DNA from 3 places in the Pseudoalteromonas sp. SG43-5 genome. Region 1 is predicted to be linked to each of the others. Evidence: predicted binding sites of a transcription regulator. Region 1 holds the regulator's gene; each other region holds the start of a gene.

Region 1 (5,934 bases):
TACGAGGATCAGTGCTAAACACTCCCTGTGTATCGGTCCAAATACATACTTGCTTAGCATTACAGTAATTTGCAAGTAGTGTTGCACTATAATCGCTACCGTTGCGTCCAAGTGTTACGGTCTCACCTTTCGTATCGGCGGCAATAAACCCAGTAACAACATTTATCTTATTAGGCAAAATTGACTGTCGACATTGCTGCGCATTTTGCGCATGCATTAATTCACCATCGTTTAAGGTAAAAAGACTACGGGCATCTTGAGCACACGCCTCAATATTTAACTGCTGTAAATAAGTAGCGAGTAAACGTGCTGACCACAGTTCCCCATGCGCAAGTAACGCAGCCTCTTTTAGCTGCTCAGCTTGAGCAAGTTCTGCAATATTACTAAGCTCGGTATTTAGTGTTCTAAGTGCGCAGCGCTTTAAATCAGCTTGTAATAACTGCTCAATTAAATCGCTTTGATGGTTATTTAACTGCAGTAAAATATCAGCGACAGCTTGCGTGTCTTGCAGTTGATAACTTTGCCACAACGACACAAGTGTATCTGTAGTTTTACCTGCAGCAGATACCACAACACAGTCGCCCGGCTGAGTATGCCCAATAATTATTTTAGCTACGCTTTGATAGCGCTCACTAGAGCTTAAGCTTGAACCACCAAATTTATGTACACAATTGACCATATTTATACCAATTCGCTTAATTAAGTTGTCTATTTTGAGGTAAGAAAACCGTATCGATAACAAGGCAAAAATTTCGTTATTTAGTTGTTCTATATTAGGAATTTTTAACGATGTTATCGTGCGGTTTAATCCCTCAAATTGATTAGGTATTATTGCGGATTGGTATTAATTACCAAAGCGCTGGACGGGCTGCACTTAATTTAACGTTTCCACCAGAAGTGCCAGCACCTTTGCCTACACGGCCAACATTTTTATTTTGCCCTGGTTTTACAAGTTCAAATACTCGTTCAAAGTCAGCTATTAAATCGTGTATATCTTCAATCCCAACCGAAATACGAATAAGCGTATCGCCCACACCCGCTTCTAAACGTGCCTTTGCCTCCATACCTGCGTGCGTCATAGTTGCAGGGTGACAAATTAAGCTCTCTACGCCACCTAGTGACTCAGCTAAACTAAACGTTTTAAGGCTAGTTAAAAATGCTGCCGCGTCGTTTATATCGCCTTTAATATCAAAACTAACCATGCCACCAAAGCCAAGTTGTTGTGCTTTAGCAAGTTCATGTTGAGGATGCGACTCAAGTCCAGGATAGTAAACTTGGCTTACAAAATTGGAGCTTTCAAGGTACTCAGCTATTGCTAGCGCATTTTCTTGGTGCTGCCTTAAGCGCACATTTAAAGTACGTAGACCACGAAGCGTTAAATAACTATCAAAAGGAGCGCCCGTAATACCAATATTATTTGCCCACCAAGCAAGCTCATCACCAAGCTCTTGTGTTGCAGCAATAACAGCGCCGCCCACTACATCTGAGTGCCCGTTAATATATTTAGTAGTTGAATGCACCACAATATCTACACCAAACTTAATAGGGTTTTGTAAGGCAGGAGACAAAAACGTGTTATCTGCGGCAACCAATGCACCGCATTGCTTAGCAACATCGGTAACCGCTTTAATATCGGTTAAACGAAGTACTGGGTTACTTGGAGTCTCTATCCAAATAAGCTTAGGTTTAATTGCTAAAATTTGTTGAAGGCTTTTTTCTTTTGTTAAATCTAATACTTCAAGCTTCAATAGTCCGCGTTTTTGTAACGATGTAAATAAACGATAGCTTCCACCATAACAATCATGTGGAATTACTAACGTGTCGTCACTGTTAAGTAGCTGAGTAGCTAAATGCACGGCAGCCATACCAGTGGCCGTAATTATGCCACGAGCGCCACCTTCAAGCTTAGCAAGCGTCTCTGCTAAAATATCACGATTAGGGTTACCACTGCGGCCATAATCATACTCACGCTTAGTATCAAAGTCGGCAAACGAATAAGTCGTTGATAAATAAATTGGCGGCACCACTGCACCATGATGTTTATCAGCATCAACGCCGTTACGTACAGCAATGGTCGCTTTGTTTTTTTCGCTCATATTCGTCACCTGATTAATTTGGATGTTTAGACGTCTAAAAGAGTAAGTTATCCGTTTTAATAAGTCAAAGGGTTTTAAAGCTCTAGATGGCTAAAGTTAGGTAAGGCGTTTGCTAGTATCACATTTTAGCTCACAAAAGTGAGCTTATTTTTACATCCCAAATAGGCTTATTAAGATAGATCGGTATCTATTATTTGACTATCTTTTTTAAATCGATAGAATTTCACGCATATTTACACGCTTTTTATACCGTGTGAGAAATTAATAATCTGAGGCAACGATACATCTTATGGCTAAATGGAATGGTGAGTATATTCACCCATACGCAGAACACGGGAAAAAATCAGAGCAAGTTAAAAAGATCACCGTTTCGATCCCACTAAATGTATTAAAAGTTTTAACGGATGAGCGTACGCGTCGTCAAATCAACAACCTTCGCCATGCAACAAATAGTGAATTGCTATGTGAGGCGTTTTTGCATGCATTTACTGGCCAACCTTTACCAAATGACGATGACCTACGTAAAGACAACGCAGAAAAAGTACCAGAAGAAGTTAAAAAGATAATGCAAGAAATGGGTTTAGAAGTGCCTATTTTAAACGAAGAATAAATCGTTACCTTTTTAATCAAAAAACCTCAGCATTGCTGAGGTTTTTTTGTTTAAGCGTTATATATTACGCCATATAGTTTTCAGGCAAGTCAATTTGCGCAACACCCGACTCTACCGCAGCAAGTGCTACAGCTTTAGCTATACGCGGTAGTAAACGCGGATCCATTGGTTTTGGAATAATATACTGCGCACCAAACTCTAGCTTATCTACGCCTGCGGCTTTTAAAACTTCTGCAGGTACAGGCTCTTTGGCAATACTACGAATAGCCTCAACTGCAGCAATTTTCATTTCATCGTTAATCGCGCTTGCACGTACATCAAGTGCACCACGGAAAATAAACGGGAAACATAAAACATTGTTAACCTGGTTAGGGTAATCAGAGCGCCCTGTTGCCATAATTAAATCGTTGCGTGCGCCGTGAGCAAGTGCAGGATCGATCTCTGGATCTGGGTTTGAACATGCAAACACGACCGGTTTTTCTGCCATTAGTTTTAAATCTTCGGCAGCTAACAAGTTAGGACCCGAAACACCAACAAACACATCAGCATCTGCAATTACATCTTGCAATGTGCGTTTATCGGTATTGTTAGCAAAAAGCTGTTTATATTCATTTAAATCATCGCGACGAGTATGAATAACACCTTTGCGGTCAAGCATATAAATGTGTTCACGCAGTGCACCACACTTAATTAACAGTTCCATACACGCAACTGCAGCAGCGCCTGCACCTAAACATACAATTATTGCATCTTCAATTGATTTACCTTGTACTTCTAGTGCATTTAACATGCCGGCAGCCGTAACAATGGCGGTGCCGTGTTGATCATCATGAAAAACAGGAATGCCACAACGCTCTATTAATGCTTTTTCAATTTCAAAACACTCTGGTGCTTTAATATCTTCAAGGTTAATACCACCGAATGTGTCAGCAATATTGGCCACCGTGTTAATAAAGTCTTCTGTTGTTTTGTGCTTTACTTCAATATCAATAGAATCAAGCCCTGCAAAACGTTTAAACAATAACGCCTTGCCTTCCATTACGGGTTTAGACGCTAGAGGACCTAAATTACCCAAGCCCAAAATTGCAGTACCATTAGTGATAACCGCAACCATGTTACCTTTACCGGTATATTTATATGCATTTGCAGGATCTGCGGCAATTTCACGTACAGGTTCAGCGACGCCAGGGCTATAAGCTAGGGCTAAGTCTTGAACTGTTTCAGCTGGTTTTGTTAGCTCAATGCTAATTTTACCAGGTACGGGATGTGAGTGATAATGTAGTGCTTGTTCACGAAAGTCAGACATAACGCGATGGTATCCTGCAATTTAAGTTAAAGTGAGAGGTGGAGTCTTGGGGTACGATACCCTTATTATTTTTAAATTCCAAGCAATATCAGGTCTATCCTGTTATATGCTATATCCTTTAATTTTAAGAGGTTTTTCAGTAACTTTGCAGGATTATATAAACATTTGATAAATAAAAATTCACCAAAAAAGTAAGTTTTGAGGTGTGTTTATGTCTATTAAAATATTAAAAAAATGTATGTTTAACACATCATCATAAACTTAAAATAACAGCCTACTACACTACTTTAAAAACAGATAAGCCCACGTTAGCTACTTTTATCAACCTAGTTAAAATTTGTACTATTTAAAATATAGAGAATATCTATTCATTTGTCTGTAAAGGTTTATGCATACTCAGAATAAGAATAGGAAATAGTTATGCAAGGTGTGATGTAGCTCGAGCAAGCTAAATAAGATAAGAAGTAGTAAATTTTAGACACAAAAAAAGCACCCTAAGGTGCTTTTTTTAACTAAACAGCAATAATTACTTCTTGCTGCTAAGTGCACCGAAGCGCTTGTTGAAGCGATCAACACGGCCGCCAGTGTCTAAAATCTTTTGCTTACCAGTGTAAAACGGGTGACACGCAGAACATACGTCTAAGTGAATGTCTTTACAAAGAGTTGAGCTAGTTTCGAATTTGTTTCCGCATGAACATGTTGCAGAAATTACTTCGTACTTAGGGTGAATACCTTCTTTCATAGGAACCTCTAGTTAAGGCCGCATCGCTCTCCAAACCCGAAGTCTGGCACCATACGTCGTTAAAACAAATTTGTTGGTGGCGGATTTTATCCAACAACCTTCCCCTGCACAAGTATTTATTTATCTTTTCGCTAAAAAAGTGAACAATCTCTTTCTCAAGTACTATTGCTAGTAGGTTTTTAGCGGTATTTTTAGTACATTACAGCATTAATTTTACGGGTTGAGTTGTTATGAGTTTTGTTGAAGTTGCTATTAAAGTCCCGCTTCCACGCACCTTTGATTATAAAATAGAAGAGCAGCTCAGTGGCTTATCAACCCCAATACTTCCGGGCATGCGGGTTTTAGTGCCTTTTGGTAATCAAAAAAAAGTGGCTGTTGTTCTGGGCATTAAAAACAGTACCGACGTCCCTTTAAATAAAATTAAGAATATTATAGAGGTAATAGACGACACCCCTATTTTAAGTGCCCAACATTTAGAACTCCTTAGCTTTACTGCCCGCTATTATTGCTACCCCTTAGGCGAAACTATTCATATAGCGCTACCGAGTGTACTTCGCCAAGGTGAATCGCCAGATAAAACCAGTATTAATATGGTTGCCCTGACAGAAAAAGGTGCAAAAGTACCGTCATTAAAAGCTAAAACACAGCTCAATTTATTAAAGCAGTTATCGCAATCGGGGAAATCATCGTTAACCGAATTAAAAGCTCTTGGCTTTAGTAAAAAAACAATCGATAGCCTAATAGATAAAGAACTCATAACACAAACTATTGAGCATGATAACCAATGGCAAAGTGTTGCTCCAACTGTCGGTAGTAAACCAGTACTTAATAAAGAACAAGCGGTTGCCTGTACGGCAATAAATCAAAGTAGTGGATTTAGCAGCTTTTTATTAGAAGGCGTAACTGGCAGTGGTAAAACAGAAGTGTATTTACAGTGCCTAGAAGAAGTACTCAAACGTGGCGAGCAAGCATTAGTATTAGTGCCAGAAATAGGCTTAACGCCACAAACTGTAAACCGTTTTCGTCGCCGCTTTCCTGATACACCCATTATGCTTTGGCATTCAGCCCTTACCGACAACGAGCGATTGCAAACATGGCGTTTTTGCGAAAAAGGCAGTTGTGCAATAGTTATAGGCACACGTTCGAGTATTTTTCTGCCATTTTTAAAACTCGGTATGAT
Region 2 (5,934 bases), on a different contig from region 1:
CGCGTTTAACGCCGCAGTGGTTAGAAGGTTACGAGCCTGACTTAAATAAAAAGCCCAAAGATAATCGTAAAAATACGAATAAATCTCGAAAAGATCGCGATAAAAAACGCATTACAGGTAAAAGAGAGCCAAGTAGACGTCGTAAATAATAGCTTTTAGTTTACTTTTTTGCCTATACTGGAGCTATTAAATAGCCGAGGTAAAGTTAATGTTTGAAACTGATAAATGGGCATTCTCTGGTGTTGATGGCCAAATATCTTTGCATAAATGGCAAAAAACAATGGACCTTATCACGGGGCTTTTTTCAGCCCCGTCTGGTTATATAGTTCAGGCGACAAGCAAAGGCTATCGCGTTGTTATTAGAAATAACGAAGGTGGCTCAAGCTTTGAAACCAACCCGATACTTCCCCCTCAAACTCCTCTTTTTTGTCGGCACGTCGCTGAAACTAATAATATTTTATATGTTAATGATGCAAGCAATAACGATGCATGGAACACCCTACCAGAAGTAGTTGAGGATGGCGTTGAATCCTACCTAGGCTTACCTATTCATTGGCCAGAAGGTGAAGTATTTGGCACGCTATGCTTAAAAGACACTAAAATAACTAGCTATACCGATGAATACTTTGAACTCATAGAGCAACTACGCGATTTAATTGAAGACGACCTAGCGCTTGTTTACAGCTATGAACAAATGCGCGAAATAGCCATGTTAGACTCATTAACAGATATCTATAATCGCCGAGCACTTAACTTACTAGCTCAGCAAAAGCTTAATTTAGCACTGCGTTTGGGATTCGACGTATGTTGCTTGTTTATAGATATAAACGACTTTAAAAAATTAAACGACACCTTTGGTCATGAAGTGGGTGACAAAGCCTTAATTATTTTGGCGGATACGCTAAAAAACCATTTAAGAGATGCCGACATAGTAGGGCGTTTAGGTGGTGATGAGTTTGTTGCAGTAATGCAATTAAGCGATAAAAGCAAAATTAGCTACATCATGGATAAAATATCCTCTGAGTATACAAATGCTTTACTAAAAGAAGGTGTTTGCGATTTATCGCTCAGCATTGGTTATAGTTTTACTAATAAACAAAAGCAGCCCTTTGAAGCGCTATTAAATGATGCAGACCACGCAATGTATAAAAATAAACAAGCGTATAGACTCGCTAAAAAAGCACAATAATAAAAGTAAGTTCGTCATGACTCATGCCACAAAAACTTGGCTGGTTTTTTCTGCGATAGGTTTTATTTTTGGTGTTATGTGCTCCTCTATGGGGTTTGCCTTAAAAAGGCTTGAGAGTAATAACCAAAAATAGCTTCAATGAATAGCTTAAGCTGCAAATTTTTACTTGTACTTCTTAATTTATTTTTCAAAGTACGGACATAAAAAAGCAAGCCATGAGGCTTGCCAAGAAGGGGGTTAATTAGCTCTTACCTAGCCTTTAAGCTATTAGCTTTTCAGCAAGGTTTAATTCCATAATAGCTTTTAATAAACGGTATAAGTTAATTGATGCATCAATTTCTTCTTTACGGTTTGTTAAGCTTTCAATATTTAAGCCCAGCGGTACATCTAAATGCGCACAGCTTTTAAGTATTAAGTCGAGGTTTTCGCGGCAAATACGGACCGATTCGCTTAATGTATTGTCTGCATCAAGCATGCGCCATTTTGTTGCCTCTGGCACTGAGATACCCAACCATTGCATAAATTCTAAGGTTTTTTCGCCGCCGCACGGGGTAAACGTTAATATAATACGTTGTGGTGTAATACCCTGCGCTTTACATGTACGTGCGTAGCTAGTGATTAGCTCTATAGTCGCTTGTGCATCGTAAACAGCTTGCGATATAAAAAACTGACAACCTTGTGCTGTTTTTTCTATTAATCGTTCGTGCTCATTTCGTTTACTTGAATGGCGTTCAGCAATCGTAACGCCACCTAAAAAGAAATCATCTGATTGCTCAGCCAATGCTTTATAAGCATCTGGCAGGCTTAGCTTTATATCGCCTATCGATGATGGGCTACCTACTAAAACAACATTTTGTAAATCGTAGTCGTTTTTAGTTTCACTTAGCCAATCTTTAAATTCGCCTACGCCACGCTGCGCCACACTTTTATAAGTAATCACATCTTGTGCAGATAAATTACGAAGTAAATGGCTGTATTCACGCGGATCAACGGTTTGTTTAAACGCAAATGGGCGGTCTTGGTTAGTTCGGCTGCTTTCGTCTTGAATGTCGTAAATTATCACGCCGTCGTATTCAATTTCGTGTAAGCGACCTAATAGCTTTTCTGCAATGGTTTTTAATTGCGCTTTATCGGTGCCAATTTTAGGCGGGGTAGTACCAATAAGATAAACACCTTGATTGGTGTCCACTATCTTCTCTTTTAGTGATAAAGCCATAATCCTCATTCCAGCTAAGTTTGTTTTGATGGATTTAATATAGCAGCCATTTAGACGTCTAGATAGATTTATTTAATGAAAGTTTTTCAATTAACATGATGTTTATTCATAGTGCTTGTTCCCATAATTTATAATTGACACAGTTGTTTACATAATAAATCCCCTTGGGACTCTTATATTTATTGGCTTTGGGGCATAATTAAAGAGTTAAATCTGACAACAAATTTGCTCAATTTAAAAAGGGACAACAATGAAATTTAAATTATTAGCAACCAGCTTAGCGGTATCGCTGGCCTTAACGGGTTGCGCCATGCAACAAAACCAAAGCACGCAAACAACAGCACAACAAGAACAAGTAAATAAAGCTGATGACCGTGTTTTTTCACAAGATTACTTAATTGAAGAGCTAGAAAACGGCTTACGTGTCATGGTTGTTAAAACCGATTACCCTGATGTAGTGTCGCTGCAAATTCCGGTATCGGTTGGATCGCGTAACGAAGTTGAAGAGGGCAAAACAGGCTTTGCTCACTTTTTTGAACACATGATGTTTAAAGGCTCAAAAAAATACCCTGAAGATGTGTACTCAGACATATTAAAAAATTCAGGTGTTGATAACCGCGCATATACCACAAACGATTACACAAATTACCATTTAAACTTTTCAAAGCAGCACCTTGATAAAGTACTTGAGCTTGAAGCTGATATTTTTCAAAACTTAACCTACACCGAAGAGCAATTTAGAACAGAAGCACAAACAGTAAAAGGTGAGTACTTAAAAAACAACGCGAGCCCAATTCGTAAATTATTAAGCGCTGTACGCGAAGAGGCGTTTGATAAGCACACGTATAAACACACCACTATGGGCTTTTTTAAAGACATAGAAGCCATGCCTGATCAAATGGCCTATGGTAAAGAATTTTTTGCTAAGTTTTATAAGCCTGAGTACGTGTCACTTGTCATCGTGGGCGATGTAGACCCACAAGCAACAATGGCAATGGTTAAAAAGCATTGGGGCAGCTGGAAAAAGGGTAACTATGTTGCTGACATTAAAGCAGAACCTGTTCAACAAGCACCAAAATATTTACACCAGCAAGATGAAGCGCTACCAGGGCATTGGTTACTCGTATCGTACAAAGGCGCTGCGTGGGAGCCTGCTAAAAAAGACAGAGCGGCGCTTGATTTAATCTCACAGCTTTATTTTTCTAGTAATTCAGATTTATATCAAGAGCTAGTGGTCGACAAACAAATTGCCAGCCAAATGTTTACCTATAACCCAGAGACTAAAGATCCGGGTTTATTACACGTATTTGTTAAAGTAGAAAACGCAGGCGATTTAGCCACTGCGCGCGATGCCATTAATCGAACTTATGCAAAAGCACGCACTGAGCTTGTTGATGAGCAAAAGCTAAGTGATTTAAAATCGAATCTTAAATACAGCTTTATTAATGGCTTAGATTCGTCGCAAGCGATTGCATCAACCCTTGCCAGCTACATGCATTTTGAGCGCGATCCTGAGGTTATAAACCAGCTGTATAAATCGGCAGATAACATCACCAGCGCAGATATTAAAGCCGTTGCTAATAAATACTTTACTGATAACGCACGTACCACATTAACAATGTCGGCACTTGATAAAGCCCCAGGTTTTGAGCAAGAAGTTAATTTAAATGCGCTTACTGCAAAGCTTGAACAAGCACCTGCGGCACCTGCATTTAAAGTACTTGATAAAACCAATAGCTCGCCGTTAATCGATGTTAACTTTTTATTCAATACCGGCGCGGCTGCCGACCCTCAAGGCAAAAAAGGTGTTGCAGCGCTCACTGCGGCAATGCTTGCACAAGGTGGCTCAGAGGCGACAAGCTATAAAGATATTCAAAAAGCACTTTATCCGCTTGCAGGTAGCTTTGGTTATCAAATAGATAAAGAAATGCTGTCGTTCCAAGGGCGTATTCATAAAGACAATGCAGCGCAGTGGTATTCACTTGTGAGCGATCAATTATTAAACCCAGGCTTTAGAGAAGATGACTTTAAACGCCTTAAAAAAGAAATGATCGATGGTATTAAATCAGGCTTAAAAGCATCTAACGATGAAGAGCTAGGCAAAGAAGTGCTATACAGTGCACTTTACAAAAATCACCCTTACGAAAGTTACAACTACGGTGATATTTCGGATTTAGAAGCGTTGACGCTAGATGATGTTAAAGCGTTTTATAACAGCGAGCTTACGCAATCTAAACTCACGGTTGGCTTAATTGGGGCTGTGCCTGCAAACCTTAAAGCTAAAATGATGAGCGATTTTGCAACGCTACCAAAAGGTGAGCAAAGCCGTTTAAGTATTCCTGATGCGCCAGTGCTTAAAGGTCATCATGCAACTATTGTAGAAAAATCGGCACAATCGACTGCTGTATCGTTTGGTTTTCCTATTGATACAATAAGAAGTAGCGAAGACTGGACAGCCCTTTGGCTTGTGCGTTCGTACTTTGGTGAGCACCGTAGTTCTAACAGCTTTTTATATGAGCGCATTCGTGAAACTCGCGGCATGAACTATGGCGATTACGCATACATTGAATACTTTCCACGTGGTATGTTTCAAACCAAGCCAGATGCAAACCTAGGGCGCTCAGAGCAAATATTTCAAGTGTGGTTACGCCCACTTCGCTCTAATAACGATGCGCACTTTGCAACACGTACCGCCTTGTTTGAGCTAGATAAGCTAATTAAAAATGGTATGAGCGAAGGTGATTTTGAAGCTACGCGTAACTTTTTAATTAACTTTGTGCCGCAAATGGTTGCAAGTCAAAATCGCCAATTAGGTTACGCGCTTGATAGCGAATTTTACAACACTGATAACTTTGTAAGTTACGTAACTAATAAACTTAAAACGCTAACGCTTGCTGATGTTAATCGCGTTATTAAAGAAAACTTACAAACAGACAATGTTCACTATGTATTTATTACTGGTGACGGCGCTGATATGCAAAAACGTTTAGCATCGCAGCAAACATCACCAATGATTTATAACACTAATAAACCTGCTGAATTAGTGGCTGAAGATAAAGTGATTGCTGATTATAAATTAGCAATTCCTGCAAAAAATATTGAAGTGATGAAAGTCGATAAAGTATTTCAATAATTTAAGTGTTTTTTAAGCGTTAAAATAATGCCTCGGTGCTATAAGCATCGAGGCATTTTTATTATTTAATAATGAAACTTAATAAACAGTTATACCTAATAACCAGAACAAATAACTAAGGGATTAACACCTTAGTGGTTAAATCCGTTAGACTTGGGAAAAGGCTATTTTATATCAACTTAAGGCAGTGCAGTATTATGCGTCATGCAATTTGGCAACAGCTTCGCGACGAAGCTAACGATGTAGTAAAACGTGAACCATTATTAGCAAGTCATGTTTATTCATGTGTTTTAAATCATGATTGTTTAGGTTCGGCATTGAGCTTTATTGTTGCTAATAAGTTGGCTGATGCGGTGGTATCTGCATTCACTATCCGAGAGCTGTTTGACCAAGCAT
Region 3 (5,934 bases), on a different contig from region 1:
AGCGGTATTAACAACAGCGGCTACAATGTTTAAGCCAATAAAGCTGTAAAAATAAAACGGGCCTTTACTCTTATAGCCCTCCACTAGGCTATTTTTAGTCGCGAGTGTGTATTCCATACCAAAGCGAAAAAACGGATATTTTAAAACATTAACAACGAGGATAAGCCAAAATAGTTGCCAACCAAATATTGCTCCAGCTTGCGTAGAGGCAACTAGGTGAGATCCGCCAATAGCGGCTGTTGCCATGAGTATTCCAGGTCCAAGCGCACCTAGTCGAGACTTCCATACTGCTTTTGTTGTGTGCATTAATTTCTCAAAATATGTGTGTTATACGCTGCTTTTATTAATTTTTTTGATTAATAAACTGCAAGAACGCATAACTTACCTAAATTACAGGCAATAAAAAAGAGCCATACGGCTCTTTTTTACAATACTTTGGAACTAAATTTTATTTAAGATCCATCTCTTGGATGATCTCGTGTGCGATTTCAGGTGTAGTGCTAACAGGCTTTTCGTGTAAGTTTGCTTTTATCTGCCCTTTTCGATGTTTTAGTGCCGCATCGAGTTTTTTAGCTGCGCTTGCAATGGCTGGGTACATAACTTCGTTTTCCCCTTTTACCGATATGCGCGTGCCTTCGTAATTAGTGCTAATTTCAGCTTGGATTTTATGATGCTCTTTAGACAAAATAATATCGAGTGCAATAAGCGATGGAAAGTGGCTCTCGATTTTTGAAAATTTTTCGTTGATGTGCTCTCTAATAGAGTCAGTAACTTCAACATGGTGACCAGAAAGATTAATTTTCATAGGGTATCCTTTTATTTGTTACCTCATAAATAGTATTGGGGGCTATTTAGATTAACACAAGGAAAAAAGAGAGATATTTGAGGTTTATTTGCGGTTTTTGGTGATTTAAATCATGCGTTGTGCAAAGTTTATGCAAAGCCCATAGTGCATGGGCTTTCAGACGTCTAGCTGTATTGATTAATCTGTGTACGAACAACAGTAGTCAGCAAAATCAGATACTTTTACTTTAAAGCTTACATTTGCATCAACATTAAACGATTCACCCGCGTTAAATGTTTTCCACTCACTTGCCCCTGGTAATAAAATATCCCATTGGCCAGCTAAAAGCTCCATGCATTCTTTTTGGTTTGTATCAAAAACAAACTCACCAGGTTGCATAAAGCCTAAAGTTTTCGCTTCTCCATCACCTAAAATAACGGTACGGCTCGACACTTTTCCGTCAAAATATACATTGGCTTTTTTTACTACACTTACGTTATCGAACTTTGGCATTTTTAGCTCCTGCTATTAATTTAAGATTTTTATTTATAAATTTTATCGCACTACCTTGCCTGATAGCTTACTTTCTTGCAAGGAAAGCAGCATTGTTCAAGGTGAAGTTGCTTCATGTTAGGGCATAAAAAAACCCGCAACATGTGCGGGTTTTTCAATTACTTACTTTATTTAATCAAAGCGATTAAAAAAGCTCGTTTGCTTTGCTTACAATGTTTGCCACTGTAAAACCAAAGTGCTCAAACAGCTCACCAGCAGGTGCCGACTCACCAAAGGTAGTCATACCTACTACTGCGCCATTTAGACCTACGTACTTGTACCAGTAGTCAGCAATACCTGCTTCTACTGCTACGCGGCGTGTAACAGATGCCGGTAATACGCTTTCTTTATACTCTGCGCTTTGATCTTCAAAGGCATCAGTACATGGCATAGATACAACACGTACCTTTTTACCTTGGCTGCGTAGCTCAGTTGCTGAATCTTGTGCTAGTTGCACTTCAGAGCCTGTCGCAATGAAAATAATTTCAGGGTTGCCGTCACAGCTAAGGATGTAACCACCCTTTTTAACATCGCTTAATTGCTGTGCGTCACGCGCTTGTTGCTCAAGACCTTGGCGAGTAAAGATTAACGATGTAGGACCGTCTTTACGCTCAATAGCTTGTTGCCATGCAATTGCCGACTCAACTTGGTCACATGGGCGCCAGTTGTATAAGTTAGGCGTTAAACGCATGCTTGCAATTTGCTCTACTGGTTGGTGAGTTGGACCATCTTCACCTAAACCGATTGAATCGTGCGTGTATACAAAAATGCTTGGTTGCTTCATTAATGCAGCCATACGTACGGCATTTTTTGCATATTCAACAAACATTAAGAACGTAGCACCGTAAGGAATAAAGCCTTTATGAAGGGCAATACCATTCATAATTGCCGACATACCAAACTCACGTACACCGTAGTAAATGTAGTTACCGCTTGCATCGTCGTGTGTTAAACCTTTAGAGCCATCCCAAATTGTTAAGTTTGAGCCTGCTAAATCGGCTGAGCCACCCATAAATTCTGGTAATAACGGACCAAATGCGTTTAATGCATTTTGCGATGCTTTACGAGACGCTGGGTTTGCAGGGTTTGCTTGTAATTGCTCAATGTACGCTTGAGATTTTTCAGCCCAATCGCCAGGCAGTTCGTTATTAATACGACGCTTGTATTCAGCCGCAAGCTCTGGGTATGCTTTTGCGTATGCTGCAAATTTTTCGTCCCAGCTTGATTCAAGCTGCTGACCTTTTTCTTTGCTATCCCATTGTGCGTAAATATCATCAGGAATTTCGAACGCATCGCCAGTCCAACCTAAGAATTCGCGAGACGCTTTAATTTCGTCATCACCTAGTGGTGCACCGTGACAATCGTGGCTACCAGATTTATTAGGTGAGCCGTAACCAATAATTGTTTTACAACAAATTAGTGATGGTTTATCGGTAACACTTTTAGCTTCTGCAATTGCAGCACTTATAGCATCGCTGTCGTGGCCATCAACACCACTAATTACATGCCAACCGTATGCTTTAAAGCGAGCTGGCGTGTCATCTGTAAACCAACCTTCTACTTCACCATCGATTGAAATGCCGTTGTCATCCCAAAATGCAACAAGTTTACCCAGACCTAATGTGCCTGCAAGTGAACCAGCTTCATGAGAAATACCTTCCATAAGGCAGCCATCGCCCATAAATGCATAGGTAAAGTGATCAACAATATCGTGACCTTCACGGTTAAACTGTGCAGCTAGTGCCTTTTCAGCAATTGCCATACCTACGGCATTTGTGATCCCTTGACCTAATGGGCCCGTAGTAGTTTCGATTCCTGGTGCATAGCCATATTCAGGGTGACCTGGTGTTTTAGAATGCATTTGACGGAAGTTTTTAATTTCGTCTAGTGGTAAGTCGTAACCACTTAGGTGCAATAGAGAATAGATAAGCATTGAACCGTGGCCGTTTGAAAGAATAAATCTGTCACGGTCAGCCCACTCTGGATTTGTTGGGTTGTGTTTTAGATAATCGCGCCATAATACTTCTGCGATATCAGCCATGCCCATAGGGGCTCCAGGGTGGCCAGATTTGGCCTTTTGTACTGCGTCCATTGACAAGACGCGAATAGCATTTGCAAGTTCTTTGCGAGATGGCATGAATTCTCCTACCTTTATGTGTATTTGCGCGGGTATTTATGTGTTTGTTTATGCACCCAAGTAACTTGGGTTTGTTTATATCGACCATTCTTACTTATTGTGGGGGCTGTGTGCAATTAAAAACCCTATAAAAGTGAGGCATTATGAATATTTTTTAAGACCAAAAAGTTATTAGTAATTTTATTTAGACGTCTAGGCGTAAAAACACTATGCAAGGTGTTTTGTTTTCGATAAAATACGCCCCTTAATTTTTTAGCGCTAATACCGACGTTTGTGAAGCGCAATATTTGTGAGCAGAATTACAATGGCAAAACATTTATTTACTTCTGAATCAGTTTCTGAAGGTCATCCGGATAAAATCGCCGATCAAATCTCTGATGCGGTACTTGATGCTATCCTAGAGCAAGACTCTCATGCCCGTGTTGCGTGCGAAACTTACGTAAAAACAGGTATGGTTATGGTTGGTGGTGAAATCACTACTAGCGCATGGGTTGATATTGAAGAAATTACACGTAAAACAGTACGTGAAATTGGCTACACGCATTCAGACATGGGTTTCGATGCAGATTCATGTGCAATTTTAAACACTATTGGTAAACAGTCTCCTGACATTAACCAAGGTGTTGACCGTACTAGCCCAGAAGAACAAGGTGCTGGCGACCAAGGTCTTATGTTTGGTTACGCATGTAACGAAACAGAAGTACTAATGCCTGCGCCAATTACTTACTCACACCGTTTAGTACAGCGCCAAGCGCAAGTACGTAAAAGCGGCGAGCTTAACTGGTTACGTCCAGATGCAAAATCTCAAGTTACTTTTGCATACGAAAATGGTAAGCCAGTAGGTATTGATGCAGTAGTACTATCTACTCAGCACAGCGAAGACATTTCGCAAAAAGATTTAGTAGAAGCGGTGATGGAGACTATCATCAAGCCGGTACTTCCTGCAGAGCTTATTACAAGCGCGACTAAATTTTTCATTAACCCAACGGGTCGCTTTGTAATTGGCGGACCAATGGGCGATTGTGGTTTAACAGGTCGTAAAATCATCGTTGATACATACGGTGGTATGGCTCGTCACGGTGGTGGTGCTTTCTCTGGTAAAGATCCATCAAAAGTTGACCGCTCAGCTGCATACGCTGCACGTTACGTTGCTAAAAACGTAGTTGCGGCTGGCCTTGCTGATAAATGTGAATTACAAGTTTCTTACGCAATCGGTGTTGCAGAGCCTACATCTATCAGCGTTGAAACGTTTGGTACAAGCAAGTTAGAAGAAAGCCGTTTAATCGAACTTATTCGTGAACACTTTGACCTGCGCCCTTACGGCTTAATTCAAATGCTTGATTTAGAGCGCCCTATCTACCTTCCTACAGCGGCTTACGGCCACTTTGGTCGTGACGAATTCCCTTGGGAACGTACAGATAAAGCTGATGCACTTCGTGCAGCTGCTGGCCTTTAAGCTAAAAGTGTTGAAGTAAATTAAAAACGGCCCTTAATAGGGCCGTTTTTGTATCTAAAACTTATCAGTTACATTGTTTGTAGTACGTCTACAAAATAACTATAAAATCAACCTCGAATTCTTTTGTACTTTAGGTATATACTCATTTCATTATAAAAGCTTTAGGGATAGTTAAATGGCCGATAACTTTCGCGTTATATTTGCAGGACTTGCCGATAACGTTGACATAAAAACAGCGTGCGCAAACTTAGCTGCAAAATTAAAAACGTCAGATGAAAAAGTAGCTCTTTTTTTTAAAGGTAAGCCGCTGTTTGCGCCAAGCGATAAAGACAAAGCGTTAAAACAGACTAAGTTATTAGCAAGCCTAGGTATTAAAAGTAAGCTGCAAGCTGTTTCAAATGCGATTCAAAATAGCTCCCCCGCAGCTGCAAATAACAACCAACGTGATGAACGTATTTTTGATGCACTTGATTACATCACTAGCAGCTTAATACGCCTTGAAGAAAAGCTAGATGAGCTAGAGCAACGCCTTCCTGAAGCTCAATTAAATACACCAGACGAAAGTGTAGACGAATGGCAAAATGATGACCTAATGCTAGATGAGGATTTAGCGACTCCTAAAAAACGCAGTAACTTACTTTTATATTCATTGATTGCAACTGCCACCATCTTGCTAGTCGTACTGGCTGTTTTTTTGATTTTTCCCGATTTATTCTCTTTTTAAAAATGGCTAATTAGTTTAATGAGCAATGAACGCGCACAAATAAGAGCTGAAATTCGTAACACCCGTAAAAACTTGTCAAATAATCAGCAAATAATTGCTGCGCAATCGCTAAAAATGAATTTTATTCAACACTTAAAAAGCGAAAACATAACGAATTCAAAGCATATTGCCATTTATTTAAGTAACGACGGAGAACTAGACACTTCATTGTTAATTAAAGAATTATGGAACTTAAACCATGCTGTTTATCTACCTATAATACACCCATTCAATGGCGCTAA

What was found. Region 1 encodes MetJ, which represses methionine synthesis genes. Its sites were predicted from a motif close to TAGACGTCTAGACGTCTA; they were not measured.
Positions count from the first base shown of each region.
Region 2: a site for MetJ is predicted at 2,449-2,466, ahead of H5161_RS09630 (methylenetetrahydrofolate reductase). Genes of this name have one in related genera too.
Region 3: a site for MetJ is predicted at 3,659-3,676, ahead of metK (methionine adenosyltransferase). Genes of this name have one in related genera too.

Region 1 is NZ_JACJFA010000012.1:26,510-32,443, reverse strand. It holds gene metL (bifunctional aspartate kinase/homoserine dehydrogenase II) at 1-679, opposite strand, end outside; gene metB (cystathionine gamma-synthase) at 849-2,096, opposite strand; gene metJ (met regulon transcriptional regulator MetJ) at 2,386-2,706, shown strand; gene H5161_RS13075 (malic enzyme-like NAD(P)-binding protein) at 2,771-4,012, opposite strand; gene rpmE (50S ribosomal protein L31) at 4,539-4,754, opposite strand; gene priA (primosomal protein N') at 4,985-5,934, shown strand, end outside.
Region 2 is NZ_JACJFA010000007.1:83,303-89,236, forward strand. It holds gene H5161_RS09620 (DEAD/DEAH box helicase) at 1-149, shown strand, start outside; gene H5161_RS09625 (sensor domain-containing diguanylate cyclase) at 209-1,189, shown strand; gene H5161_RS09630 (methylenetetrahydrofolate reductase) at 1,449-2,405, opposite strand; gene H5161_RS09635 (pitrilysin family protein) at 2,656-5,538, shown strand; gene cysE (serine O-acetyltransferase) at 5,736-5,934, shown strand, end outside.
Region 3 is NZ_JACJFA010000005.1:48,415-54,348, reverse strand. It holds gene H5161_RS07090 (NRAMP family divalent metal transporter) at 1-246, opposite strand, end outside; gene hpf (ribosome hibernation-promoting factor, HPF/YfiA family) at 449-805, opposite strand; gene H5161_RS07080 (pyrimidine/purine nucleoside phosphorylase) at 983-1,297, opposite strand; gene tkt (transketolase) at 1,482-3,473, opposite strand; gene metK (methionine adenosyltransferase) at 3,778-4,929, shown strand; gene H5161_RS07065 (hypothetical protein) at 5,105-5,653, shown strand; gene H5161_RS07060 (5-formyltetrahydrofolate cyclo-ligase) at 5,672-5,934, shown strand, end outside.